One region of the Roseixanthobacter pseudopolyaromaticivorans genome, then DNA from elsewhere that is predicted to be linked to it. Evidence: riboswitches for the same ligand, from Rfam matches in the RefSeq annotation. Region 1 holds a riboswitch; each other region holds the start of a gene.
The links. A riboswitch is a leader RNA that binds a small molecule or an ion and turns the genes downstream of it on or off. The one in region 1 is predicted to bind cobalamin.

Region 1 (4,380 bases):
GAAACCATGGCGAAAATTGTCTGCGTTCTCTACGACGATCCCGTTAACGGCTATCCCAAGACCTATGCCCGCGACGATCTTCCCAGGATCGACCATTATCCCGGCGGCCAGACCCTGCCGACCCCGAAGGCGATCGATTTCCAGCCCGGCACCATGCTGGGCAGCGTTTCAGGCGCGCTCGGCCTGCGCAAATACCTGGAATCCCTTGGCCACACGCTGGTCGTGACCTCTTCCAAGGACGGCCCCGACAGCGTGCTGGAGCGCGAACTGCACGACGCGGAAGTGGTGATCTCCCAGCCGTTCTGGCCGGCCTATCTCACCAAGGAACGCATCGCCAAGGCGCCCAAGCTGAAGCTGGCGCTCACCGCCGGCATCGGCTCCGATCATGTGGATCTGCAAGCCGCCATCGATGCCAAGATCACGGTCGCCGAGGTCACTTATTGCAACTCCATCAGCGTCGCCGAGCACGTGGTGATGATGATCCTCGGCCTCGTGCGCAATTATCTCCCCTCCCACGATTGGGTGCGCAAGGGCGGCTGGAACATCGCCGATTGCGTCGCCCGCTCCTATGACGTGGAAGGCATGCATGTGGGCACGGTGGCCGCCGGGCGTATCGGCCTTGCGGTGTTGCGCCGCCTGAAGCCGTTCGACATGCACCTGCACTATACCGACCGCCACCGCCTGCCGGCCGAGGTGGAGGCCGAGCTGAACCTCACCTGGCACGCGACCCGCGAGGAGATGTACGGCGTGTGCGACGTGGTCACGCTGAACTGCCCGCTGCATCCCGAAACCGAGCACATGATCAATGAGGAGACGCTGAAGCTGTTCAAGCGCGGCGCCTATCTGGTCAACACGGCGCGCGGCAAACTGTGCGACCGCGACGCCATCGTGCGCGCGCTCGAAGGCGGCCAGCTCGCCGGCTATGCGGGCGATGTGTGGTTTCCGCAGCCCGCGCCGCAGGATCACCCCTGGCGCACCATGCCCCACCACGGCATGACGCCCCACATCTCCGGCACCTCGCTCTCCGCTCAGACCCGTTATGCGGCCGGCACGCGCGAGATTCTGGAATGCTATTTCGAGGGCCGGCCGATCCGCGACGAATATCTCATCGTCGATGGCGGCAAGCTCGCCGGCGTGGGGGCCCATTCCTACAGCGCCGGCAATGCCACCGGCGGTTCGGAAGAGGCTGCCAAGTTCAAGAAGGCCAGCTGACGCCAGGGCCTGGTCCGACGAGTCCGATCAGGTTGAAACAGCCCGGCGGCGCCAAGGTTTGCGGTGCCGCCGGCCCTAGGATTGTTCTTTTCCCCTTTCCTCCCCGCCTTGCCGGGGCGCGCGGCACGTCATTGCGCCGCGCGGGAGGGGCCGCGTGGCGCGTGTCGCTCGTGGCCCTTTCCGCGCGGTGTGCCGCCCGCTCCGGCGATCTTTCCCCCCGTGCCCGTCAGGTGTCGTGCGGGTCGTCCAAAGGCTGGCCGAGCGTGCGCAGGGTCCAGCGCCGGCCGTCGGTGCGCAGGTCAGTCAGGCTCAGGGGCGCGATGTCGATCTGCCAGAAGGCGTCAGGCGCCTGGAGAAGCCCGGCCACCAGCGCCCGGACATTCGCCGCGTGGGTGCATGCGATCAGATGGCCATGGCTCTCGCGCTGGCGGTCCAGCCAATCCTCCATGCGGGCGATCAGCGCCGTGCGCGATTCGCCGCCGTGCGGCGCGGCCTGGGGCTCGCCGCGCCAGAGGGCGAGCGCGCCGGGATAAGCCGTGTCCACCTCAGCGAAGGTGAGGCCCGCCCAAAGCCCACAGTCCCAATCCTGAAGATCCACATCCGTCTCGGCGTTAAAGCCGAGGGCCTGTGCGGTTTCACGCGCGCGCAGGGCCGGCGCGGCGAGCACCCGGTCGGGCCGCCGCAGCCGGCCGCGCCAGGCTTGCGTCTGCGCGAGGGCGCGCGGCTCCAGCGGTTCGTCGCACGGAAAGGCGCCGGCCCGCATGGCGGCGGTGGCACCGTGGCAGATCAGCGTCAGGCGATTGGCCATGGCGACGGGGCAACCTCGCGGTATCAGGCGGGGACATCGAACGGCGGCCGGCGGGCCGGGCGGGTGCCCGGTTTGCCACATTGTTTGTTTGACACAACCTGTATCCCGCAAATAGTGTCGGAGCTTCGCTGCGGGTGAGGAAGTCGGTGAAAATCCGACACGGTCGCGCCACTGTAAGCGGCACGCCATTCCGGCTGTGCCGCAAGTCAGACCCGGCCCGCAGGGTTTTGTTCGATTTCGGGACGCGCAATCCCAGGAGACCCAGCATGGCCGACACCCTTCTTTCCGGTTCCTCCCTCGGCGCTGCGGCCGGCACGCAGACCATCTCGGTCAGCGAACTTCTGCCCTGGGCGGTGTTCGGCGGCCTGCTGATGCTGCTCGCGCTCTATTTCGTCGGCGCCGAACAGGGTGCGACCTCCCTCATCCCCGGCATGTATGTGCATGAATTCCTGCACGACGGCCGCCATCTGCTCGGCTTCCCCTGCCACTGAGGGGGATGCGACATGGTTGGGTCTCTCCTGCTTCGCGGGATGCTTGTCGGCGTCCTCGCGGGCCTGCTCTCGTTCGGATTCGCGCGCGTCTTCGGTGAACCCGCGGTCAACCGCGCCATCGCCTTTGAGGAAGCGCATGCGGAAGGGCCGGCGCCCGCCGCCGCTCCCGCATCCCCGGCGGCGACGCCGCATGTCCATGCCGACGGCAGCACGCACATGCATGCCGCCGCCCCGGAACCCGCCGCCGCAGAGGGCCATTCCCATGGTGGCGAGGAGGAATTGGTCAGCCGGTCCACCCAGGCCGGCCTCGGCCTGCTGACCGGCACCGTGGTCTATGGCGCCGCCATGGGCGGCATCTTCGCGCTGGTCTTCGCCTTCGCCCTTGGGCGGGTGGGTCCGCTGTCCCCGCGCGCCACGGTGGTGCTGCTGGCGCTGGGCGGGTTCTTGGCCATCGTGCTGGTGCCGGGGCTGAAATATCCCGCCAATCCGCCCGCCGTGGGCGACGGCGCGACCATCGGCTTCCGCACCCAGATGTTCTTCCTGATGCTCGCGGCTTCGCTGGTCGCGCTCACGGGCGCCGTGCTGCTGGCCCGGCGGCTCGCCGCCCGCCACGGCGCGTGGAACGGCATCGTGGCGGCGGCCCTCGCCTATGTGGCGGTGATCGCCCTGGTGCAGATGGCGCTGCCGACCATCAACGAGGTGCCGGCCGAATTCTCGGCCTCGCTCCTGTGGGAGTTCCGCATCGCCACGCTCGGCATCCAGGCGGTGCTATGGACGACCCTCGGGCTGGTCTTCGGCCCGCTCGCCGAGCGCAGCCTGCGCGCCCATCGCGGCGTGCGCCTCGCTTCCGCCGGCGCCCTGCGCTGACCAGCTTGCGCTGGGCCGGTTCGGTGAGCCGGGGGGACCGCTGTGTCGGACCCCCGGGTGCGCCGCCGGTGGTGCCCTTTTGGTCGCTGTCGGCCCGCGTCGATCCCTCAGAAGCGGGCGGCATTCGGCATGCCGAAATGTGATGCGCAATATCGGAGCGAAAAGCCGGTGTGATCGGCCGGAAAACCGCGGTGAAGCCCCAGTAAACCGATGTTCGTCTAGCTTAAGTCATTGTTTCACGTGAAACATTTTTGGTGAATGTGGGTGGCGGGGCGCGCCTAAAGGCTCGCTGCCGCCCGCGCCGCCTGATCGTAATGGCCGGAGAGCGTGCGCAGCAAGGCGGCGATTTCCGAAAGCTTTTCCGGCGCAATGCCGGTCGCGGCCACGGTCTTGGTCAGCAGCGCCTCGCGCACCTCGCGATAGCGCTGGCAGGCGAGGCGCCCCTTCTCGGTCGCCGCCAAGGTCTTCTCCTTGCCGCGCCGGCCGCCGGAAACCAGCCCCAGCGCCTGGAGCTTCTTGGCCGCATAGGTCACCAGGTGCGTATCCTCCACATCCAGCACCAGGCACAGATCGGCGATGGTCTTCGCCCGGTCGCGGTGGGCCACATGGTGCAGCACCAGCACGTCGAGCGAGGAGAGATCCGGCAACCCGGCCGCCGCCATGCAGCGGACCATCCAGCGCTGATAGCCGTGGGTGATCATGTTGAGGCCGAATTCCAGCTCCGAGAGCGCCGGCAGCGCCCCGTCCGCGAGATGGGCCGAGGAGACGATCGAGCCGAGCGGGCCGGAGGAGATCTTGCGATCATCGCTGGCGGCGGCCGAAGGGGGGGAGGGGCGTCGGGTCATGCGGCGTGGCGTCTATCTGTTATTGGGCATGGACCGCGGCGGCCGGCCGAGGCGTCTTCAGTGAAACGCGCCGGCGCGGATTTCGCGGAAAGACCGGCCCTTGCGGGGCCGGCCAGCGTGGGGCGGCGCGCCAGCCGCGCGCCGCAGCCTCAGGCGT
Region 2 (4,380 bases), 590 kb from region 1:
CCCAGCCGACCAGCGGCATGGCGAGCATGAGACCGTAAAGCGCATAATGTGAAAGGTGCGCCCCGAGCCGCATCGGCGCTGGCAGATCTTCCGGCAAGGGCGGCGCGCCGTAGCGCAGACGCACCGCGAGACGGATCAGCGCGAGCGCAAGAATCGCGATGCCTAGCGTCTTGTGCGCGGCGAGAAGCGGCACGTATTTCGGCATGACGGTCGACACCATGCCCACGCCGATGAACAGCATCGCCAAAATGCACACGGCCATGACCCAGTGAAACAACCGCTGGACGAAATTGAAATGCGAATGATCTCTCGTCATGGCCGGGCTCCGGTCGCGGTATTCATGTCATGCGGATAATATTTAGCTTCCGAAGTCCGCAGATCGTACGATTTCGCGTAAGCCGATGAGCGTGCGGCCGGAAAAGGATCGTCGGAAACGCTGATGCCATCCGGCAGGATCGTCGGGTCGAAATTGATATCGCGACACGGGCCGTCGCGTTCGGCCTCGATGTGCTGAACCACAAGCGTTCCGACCTCCACGGTCCGCCGCCCCGGCGGCCACGCCTTGGTGGGATCCGAGGTGGGATCGCCCGGATTGGCCAGCGTGACCTCCAAGGTCCAGCGCTGCGGCGCCTGGCCCACCCGCGCGACGATGTCCTGCTCAAGATGATCCGGGCCGAGTTTTGCAAGTTCGTCCTTGGTCACCGGCACCACGCGCGCTTGCGGCACGAACGACCAGCGCACGGCCTGCTCCAGGCCGGCTTTGCTCTTGAAGACGAAGCTGTTGAGGCTGTTGTAACGCTCCTCCGCATAACTGGCGGTCCAGGGCGCGCTGCCGGCCCAGGCCCCAAACGCGGCAAACTCCGGATGGGCGGCGCCGAAGTCCTTCATCGCCTGCGGGTTCTTGTCGTGGGATGCGGTCAGCAGAGCGTAGAACGCCTCGGGCGTGGCCACGGGAAAGAACGGCAGATCGATCGTGGCGCTGCGCCAGACCTGCCCGCCTGGCGTGGTGATCTGGAGTCCCAGGCCGCGCACCCGCACGGTCGCGTCCGGCGCATTAGGGTCCGGTGTGCCGAGATTGAACCGGCCGAGCACCGGATATTGGCCCGGCGCGAAGACTTCTGCGCGCGAAAGCTCCGCGCCGTTCCCGTTCGATTCGAATATGCCGGTGAAGCAGATGCCCTTGGCATGATTGCGCCGGTGCCCAAGCGCCGGCCCCGAGGGAGGCGCGAGCGCCGCCACGATCTTGCCGGGGGTCAGCCGATCCGGCGAAAGCCAGCCTGCAGTATAAGCGAACGCGCCCGCGCCGGCCGCCATGACGGCGCCGATAAGCGCGAATGACGCAAGCGCGCGTTTGGGCGGCAATCCAGAGGGGTCGGTCATTCCATGTCTCCGTGAGACGGGTCGTCTTGACGGCCGAGGGATGTGCTCGTGCTGTCCACACTCGGGGAGAGACGTAACCTGTCGCGGCCGGCAACTCTTTCAAAAAGGCCTGCCGTTCGCGCCGCCGCAGGGCAGCGAGAGACTGCAGCATATCCCTGTCGCAGCGGCACTACTGGTCGTCCTTCGTGCGCGTTCGGCCAGCTTGACGGTTCGCCTGCGGTGCGTCTACCGTCATGGCGACGGTTCCCCTAGGGGATCAAAAGGGAACGCGGTGAGTCGGCGCCTGGAAACAGGAGTTGGGCGAAGCCGCGGCTGCCCCCGCAACTGTAAGCGGCGAGTCCTTCGTCATCAGCCACTGGGCCTTCAGGCCTGGGAAGGCGACGAGATGGACGCTGACCCGCGAGCCAGGAGACCTGCCGTCAGCCGTGGTCACGCGCGAGCACATTGGGCGGGGTGTCCTGATGGTGGTTTTTCCAGGCGGCTTTTCAGCCGCACGGAGGCCTCGTTCGCGGTGACGGACCACTCGTCCCGCTGAGGCCCCGATGCCTTCCGTCCCTGTTTTTCCCCCTCGCGGCGCCTCGCGCGCCGCCCGCAGATCCATACTTGCCGCGCTGTTGCTCTCGTCCGTATCCGAATTGGCCTGCGCCCAGTCGGCAGCGCCGGCTGCCGGCGCCTCCCAATCCATCGAGCTGCCCGAGGTGGTCGTCAGCGCCACCGGCATGCCGACCCCGGCGGACCAGGTCGCCTCCTCGGTGAGCGTCGTCACAGCCGAGGATATCGACCGCCAGCAATTGCGCACCGTTCCCCAAGTGCTTCAGTCCCTTCCGGGGCTCAACGTGGTGCAGACCGGCGGCCCCGGCGGGCAGACCTCGGTGTTCATCCGGGGCACCAATTCCAACCATGTGAAGGTGATGGTGGACGGCATCGACGCCGGCAATCCGTCCAGCCCCACCGGCGCCTTCGACTTCGGCCAATTGCTCGCCACGGACCTTGCGCGCATCGAGGTGCTGCGCGGTCCCCAGAGCGGCCTCTACGGCTCGGACGCGATCGGCGGCGTGATCTCCATTACCACCAAGAAGGGCGAGGGGCCGGCCAAGGTGTTCGGTTATGTGGAAGGCGGCGCGCTCGGAACCTTCAACCAGGCCGCAGCACTTAGCGGCTCAACGGAAAAGGTCGGCTATTCCTTCAACGTCACCCATTTCTCTTCGACCGACATCCCCGTCACGCCGCCCGGCATCGTGCCGCCCGGCTATCCGATCAACCCGAACGCCTATGACAACTGGACCTATTCGACCCGCCTCGATTTCCAGATGAGCGATGCATTCGCGGTCAATTTCGTCGCCCGCTACATCGACAGTGGGCTCGCCTACACGCCGGATGTCTATCCCCCGCCGCTGTACGAGGGCCTGCCGGCGGCGGAACGCTCCACCAGCCTCGCCAGCATGTTCTTCACCAAGGGCGAGGGGGTGTGGACTGCGCTCGACGGCGCGCTGAACACCACTTTCGGGGTCAGCGCGATGACCACATCGAACCCGACCACCGGACCGAATGCCGATGTGAACGGCCAATATGAGGGTGACCGGCAGACCTATTACCTGCGCTCGAACCTCGCCTTCGCCCCCGGACAGAATCTGCTGGTGGGCGTGGAGCGGCGCAACGAGGCGATGACCTCGTCCACCCAATACACCGATCTTTCCGCCAGCACCGGCGACACCGGCGTCTATGCCGAGCTCCAGGGCAAGCTGGGCGAGCGCTTCTTCGGGGCCGCGAATATCCGCTTCGACAGCGACGATACGTTCGGCGACCATTCCACCTTCCGCCTCGCGCCGGGCATTCTCATTCCCGAGACCGGCACCACGCTGAAGGCGAGCTACGGCACCGGCTTCAAGGCGCCGTCCCTCTACCAGCTCTATGCGCCCTATTACGGCAATGCGGCGCTGAAGCCGGAGGAAAGCACGGGCTACGACGCCGGTTTCGAGCAAGAGGTGTTGGGCGGGCGGGTGACCTTCGGCGCCACCTATTTCCACAACGACATCACCAATCTCATCAGCTACGACCCGGTGACGTACCAGAACGTCAACATCTCCAGCGCCACGACGCAGGGCGCGGAGACGTTCATTGCCTTTGCGGTGACAGACCGGCTGAAGCTGCGGGTCGATTACACCTACACGCAGGCGGTCGGCTACATGCCGCCCGACACCTCCTTCGGCGCCGCCTGCGCACCGCTGACCGACACCTCCTGCACCCCGCTGCGACGGCCCAACAACAAGGTGAGCGTCAGTGCGGACTGGAACCCCACCGACCAGCTCAATCTCTCCGCCACGCTGATCTATGCCTCCGCCTGGTGGGATGTCGTGCGCCTCACCAGCGATTACATCGACCAGCCGGGCTATACGGTGGTGAACGTCGCGGCGAATTATGCCCTGACACGACAGGCGACGCTGTTCGGGCGGATCGACAATCTGTTCGACCAGACCTATCAGAACCCCAACGGCTACCTTGCTCCCGGCTTCGGAGCGTACGGCGGCCTTAAGTTCACCTATTGAGGCGGCGATGAAGACCACGTCACGCCGCCACAACCCGCGCCGGGAAGGGGAATGGGTCCTGCGTTCACGACCGGCCCTTCGCCTTGCCGTGTGCGGCATCGCCGCCTTCCTCGGCGCCACGGCGGCCACCGCCGCGCCGAAGCCTTCCCGCATCGCTTCGCTCAATCTGTGCGGGGACGAATTGGTGCTGCGGCTCGCGGACCCCGGAAAGGTCGCCTCGGTGACCTATCTCGCCCGCGATCCGCGCAGCTCGAATGTCGCGGATCTGGCAAAGGCGGTCCCGGTGAACCGGGGCCTCGCCGAGGAGATCGTCCCGCTGGCGCCCGATCTCGTGATCGTCGGCGCATTCACCACCCGCGCCACCACAGCCATGCTGCAGCACCTCGGCTTGCCGATCTTGGAACTCGGCGCGCCGGACAGCCTCGAAGAGGCTTATGCCGAGATCCGAACCGTC
Region 3 (4,380 bases), 2.6 Mb from region 1:
GAGACTTCAGCCTATGCCCTGCTGAATTACCGGACCAGCTATACGGCGGGCCAGCTCAAGGTCGATTTCGGCATCGATAACATCCTCGATACGCAATACGACCTGCCGCTTGGCGGCGCGAACCTGGTCAATTACCAGGTCTCCAGCATGATGGGGACTTCGGCGGCCTGGGGCTACCCGGTTGCCGGGTATGGACGCTCGATCAATACACGGGTGACCGTATCGTTCTGAGGCTTCGTCAAAGCAAGCGACGGCGGGGCGAAGTGGTCATCGCCGTCGCGCGCGCTCCGGCGAAGACCTGTCGCACGATTTGGTCTACGATTGTCAGCGTCGCACTGTCATACTGCCACCGCACGAACCTTTGAGACATCTGATCTTGGTCAAGCCGCGCACTAGCTGGAGAGCCTGGACCGCCATCGCCGCGGCCTATCTGCTCGTGCTTCAGATGCTTGTGGTGGGGCTTGCCGCGGGAGCCCAGGCGGCCCAGACAGCGGCCCACGGACCGGATGCGTTCGGCATTCTCTGCTCCAGTTCCCCGGCCGAGGATGGCGCCCCGAGCGGGGGCGGGGCTCCCTCCCATCATGACGGGTTGGACTGCTGCGTCATGGGTTGTCCCATGTTCGGGCCGGCCGCCGCACCGCCCCCGGCGGCGGAGGGATTCGTCCCGCCGGTCCGCCAAGCGGCGTCGATGCGGATCGGTGGCACGCACCTTTCCGCCGTGCCGGCTGAACGCCATTCTCCCAGCCTTGCCAGAGCTCCACCCGCGATCGCCTGACGCCTGCGCTTGCGCAGGTTCTATCCAGCGATCGTGACATCCGGTCCCCCATAGGAGGCCGCATCGTGGAGCCAAGCCATGTCGAATATCATCCGCATTCCCGGCGCGTTCTCGCGCCTCTGCCGCCGCATGTATCTGGAAGAGGCGCTGGCCGCCCTGGCCTTCGCCATGTTCCTGCTGACCCTCTCCGCCCAGGCCCTGATGGCCCACGAATTCAAGGCCGGCGCCATCGAGATCGAGCACCCCTGGACCCGTGCGACGCCGGACGGCGCCAGCGTGGGTGCCGGCTATCTGGTGCTGAAGAACGACGGCGCGACGCCCGACCGCCTCGTCTCCGCCACCGCCGAGGCCGCGCAGAAGGTGGAAATCCACGAGATGGCCATGACCGACGGGGTGATGACCACGCGGCCGGTGCCGGGCGGCCTCGTCGTGCCGGCGCACGGTTCCGTCGCGCTGAAGCCGGGTTCCTATCACCTCATGCTCATGGGGCTGAAGCAGCCCCTGAAGCAAGGAGCCCTGGTCAACGGCACGCTGACCTTCGAGAAGGCGGGCACGGTGTCGGTTCAGTTCAAGGTGGAGTCGATCGCCGCCCAAGGCAGCAGCGACGGCGGCGGGCACGACCACATGACGATGCCATCCGGCAAGTGAGCTGCCGGTCGTTCGCGTCCGCCGCCGGTGATCCGGCCGCCTAATCACGCCGGGGCGGCGCGGCGCGTTTCGCCCGCCCTTCGCCCGAACTCCGGCAGAGGAGCCGCCTTCCATGGGCATCATCAAGCTGAGACCCGTGCCGTCTCCCGAAACGGCGGTGCGCACCATCGCGATGGCGGACGGACGTCTGGACAGCACCGATCTCTTTCGCGCGGCGCGCACGGTGCGGATCGTCCATGGCGACCAAGTCTATACCCTGACGCTGACCTCCAAGAACAAGCTGATCCTCACCAAGTAATCGTTTGCGCGGGGGGGGGCGGTCTGGGGCGGGAGGCTTGTGGCGGGGCGTGCATGCTTATTCCGGGCGAGGCATGGGCCGCGCATGCCGGCCGGATCCCCGCGCGCCTGTCTTCAGGCGACAAAGAATCCGCAGTTCGGTGCGCGTGGCCGCGCGGACGTCTTGACAGAAAGCGGAGGTTGGCCGCTCCTGAACGCGCATGGTTCTTCCGGCATGACGTACGTGCCGGAAGTGAAATGGGAACGGGGGAGGGGCGATGACGCCCTGAGCCCCGACCGCCCCCGCGACTGTGAGCGGCGAGCGGCCTTCCACGATGTCACTGAAGCGATCCCCCAAGGCGCTTCGGGAAGACGGAAGGCATGCGGCGACCCGCGAGTCAGGAGACCGGCCAGGCGCTTGGATCTAACACAGGCCGTCGGGTGAGACGGCGGAGGAGCAGTCATGCATATCGAACCTGGTCTCGTGGATAGCGGGAAAATCTGGCTCAGCTACGTCACTGCGGCGGGCGCCGGCGGCTATGCCGTGAAGCTGGCCTATGAGGCCGTCCGCGAGCGCGGCATCCTCTCCCTTGTGTCGCGCAGCGCGGCGGCGAGCGCCCTCGTGTTTTCTTTCTTCGAGGTGCTCCCGCATTATCCCGTCGGCGTCTCGGAGGTTCATCTGATCCTCGGCTCGACCCTGTTCCTGATCTTCGGCATGGCGCCGGCGGCCATCGGCCTCGCCACCGGCCTACTGGTGCAGGGCATCTTCTTCGCTCCGTTCGACCTGCCGCAGTTCGGCATGAACGTGACGACGCTCCTGGTGCCGCTGTTCGCCTTGCAGGTGGTGGCCCAGAAAATCATCGCCCCCAACACGCCTTATGTGGACTTGCGCTACCGCCAGGCCCTCGCGCTCTCCACGACCTATCAGGCGGGCATTGTCGCCTGGGTTGCCTTCTGGGCGCTGTATGGCCAGGGCTTTGCGGCGGACAATGTGGCGGCGATTTCCACCTTCGGCGGTGCCTATATGCTGGTCATCATCATCGAGCCTTTGGCCGACCTCGCCGTGCTCGGCGCCGCCAAGGCGCTGAGCCGCCTGCGGGGCTCCCTGCTGCTGGAGAGCCGCCTCTACGACGCCGTCTGAGACGCGTCTCGCGAGTCCCCGTCGTCTTGGGATCGGCCTGCGAGCGCGGTGCTAAAGGGCGGGCGCCTGATGGTGCCCGTGTCCACCGCGCCTGTGGGCTTACATGCGGCGATCCGTGTACCAGGGCTCGCCCGTGTTCGCGTCCAACGGTTGCGTTTGCTCATGAATGGAACTTTTGCCTTACATAAATGTTGCATCATGCAGAGCGGCAAAAGAAAAATCCGAAATCTGAGATTTTAAATATCTTTGTGATTTCAATTAATTTTACGCCAAAAATTGGTTTTATTAGGCGAAGGATTGTAATTCCGATATTCGAGATTATCTCAATACAGATATCGGAATTTCTGAGCGTGGGCGTCGCTGGCGGATAGACCGAATTCTATCTGCGATCTGAAAGCACGTGCGCGTGCGCACATCGGTGCCGTTGTCCTGCTTCTATCGCCGTCTTCAGAATTTGGAGATGCTGCGGAGCGGTTCTGCTTGGATCTTAAACGGAAATTCGATGCCTCATTCAGATGTGGCAAGAGCATTCCATGTTTATTTGAGGATTGACCATGCGTTATATCGGTGGAGTTGCAGGCGAAGGCATGCTGAGGTGCGATGGGCAGGAAATAGGTCGGGCGACCTATGATTTCGACAGCTTCTTCAATGCACCTGTCGGCATCACCAGTTCCGGCGAAATCCGGCTTTCGGCGGCAGCCCTGCGTGGGGTGTTCGGTCGCCGCGTGGTTCAATTGCTGACTGACGACGGGCGCCTGTTGCAGCTGACCTTCTCCGACAAGGAGCTGCGTCTGGAAAGCGATGCGGCCCATGTGGACGTCACGGATGTCCCCTCCGTCGCGTCAAGCCGGCGTCACTAAGCACTGCAGCTCGCGCATCGCGCCAAACGAACGAGCATGTCCGGTCTCAGATCGTCCCGATCTCAGCGGAACGGTCAAGGAGACGAGCATGGCAATCGAACAGGCCTGCGTGCGCGTGGTTCGCAAGCCATGGGGCAGCACCGACCTGCTGCCGTGGCGCACCATCGCCCCCCTCGATGGGGCTGTCGGCGAACTCTGGTTCGAGCGTGCCGATCCCTCGGCGCCGGAGACCGCGCTGCTTCTGAAACTGCTGTTCACCACGCAGCCCTTGTCGATCCAGGTGCATCCCGATGATGCGTTCGCGCGCACTCTCGGCCAGGAGCACGGCAAGAGCGAAGCCTGGTACATACTGTCCGCCCAGCCGGGCGCGCAGGTGGCGGTCGGCCTGAACGGTCCGCTGACGCCGTCGCAATTGCGCACCGCGATCGAAGATCGCTCCATCGCCGCGCGCGTCCAATGGCGCGACGTGCTCAAGGGCGACGTGGTCTGCGTCCCCGCCGGCACCATCCATGCGATCGGAGCCGGCCTCGTCATCGCCGAAATCCAGCAGCGCAGCGATGTGACCTTTCGCCTTTTCGACTACGGCCGCTCACGGGAGCTGCATGCGGAGCAGGCCGTCGCCGCGACCCACATGGCGCCCCTTGGCCCGCAAGCCGCGCCGCGCGCGCTGGGCAACGGCC

Region 2: another riboswitch for cobalamin. It lies ahead of V5F68_RS19840 (TonB-dependent receptor plug domain-containing protein); the one in region 1 lies ahead of V5F68_RS17155 (CbtB domain-containing protein).
Region 3: another riboswitch for cobalamin. It lies ahead of V5F68_RS04955 (energy-coupling factor ABC transporter permease); the one in region 1 lies ahead of V5F68_RS17155 (CbtB domain-containing protein).

Annotation. Positions count from the first base shown of each region.
Region 1 is NZ_CM195539.1:3,638,489-3,642,868, reverse strand. It holds gene V5F68_RS17165 (NAD-dependent formate dehydrogenase) at 7-1,212, shown strand; gene V5F68_RS17160 (histidine phosphatase family protein) at 1,439-2,020, opposite strand; adenosylcobalamin (AdoCbl) riboswitch at 2,132-2,285, shown strand; gene V5F68_RS17155 (CbtB domain-containing protein) at 2,287-2,511, shown strand; gene V5F68_RS17150 (CbtA family protein) at 2,524-3,378, shown strand; gene V5F68_RS17145 (winged helix DNA-binding protein) at 3,657-4,223, opposite strand.
Region 2 is NZ_CM195539.1:4,226,447-4,230,826, forward strand. It holds gene V5F68_RS19830 (cytochrome b) at 1-316, opposite strand, end outside; gene V5F68_RS19835 (catalase family peroxidase) at 313-1,380, opposite strand; cobalamin riboswitch at 1,605-1,815, shown strand; gene V5F68_RS19840 (TonB-dependent receptor plug domain-containing protein) at 1,923-3,926, shown strand; gene V5F68_RS19845 (ABC transporter substrate-binding protein) at 3,934-4,380, shown strand, end outside.
Region 3 is NZ_CM195539.1:1,016,499-1,020,878, forward strand. It holds gene V5F68_RS04940 (TonB-dependent receptor) at 1-231, shown strand, start outside; gene V5F68_RS04945 (copper chaperone PCu(A)C) at 854-1,423, shown strand; gene V5F68_RS04950 (hemin uptake protein HemP) at 1,536-1,721, shown strand; cobalamin riboswitch at 1,905-2,128, shown strand; gene V5F68_RS04955 (energy-coupling factor ABC transporter permease) at 2,163-2,840, shown strand; gene V5F68_RS04960 (hypothetical protein) at 3,395-3,700, shown strand; gene V5F68_RS04965 (class I mannose-6-phosphate isomerase) at 3,789-4,380, shown strand, end outside.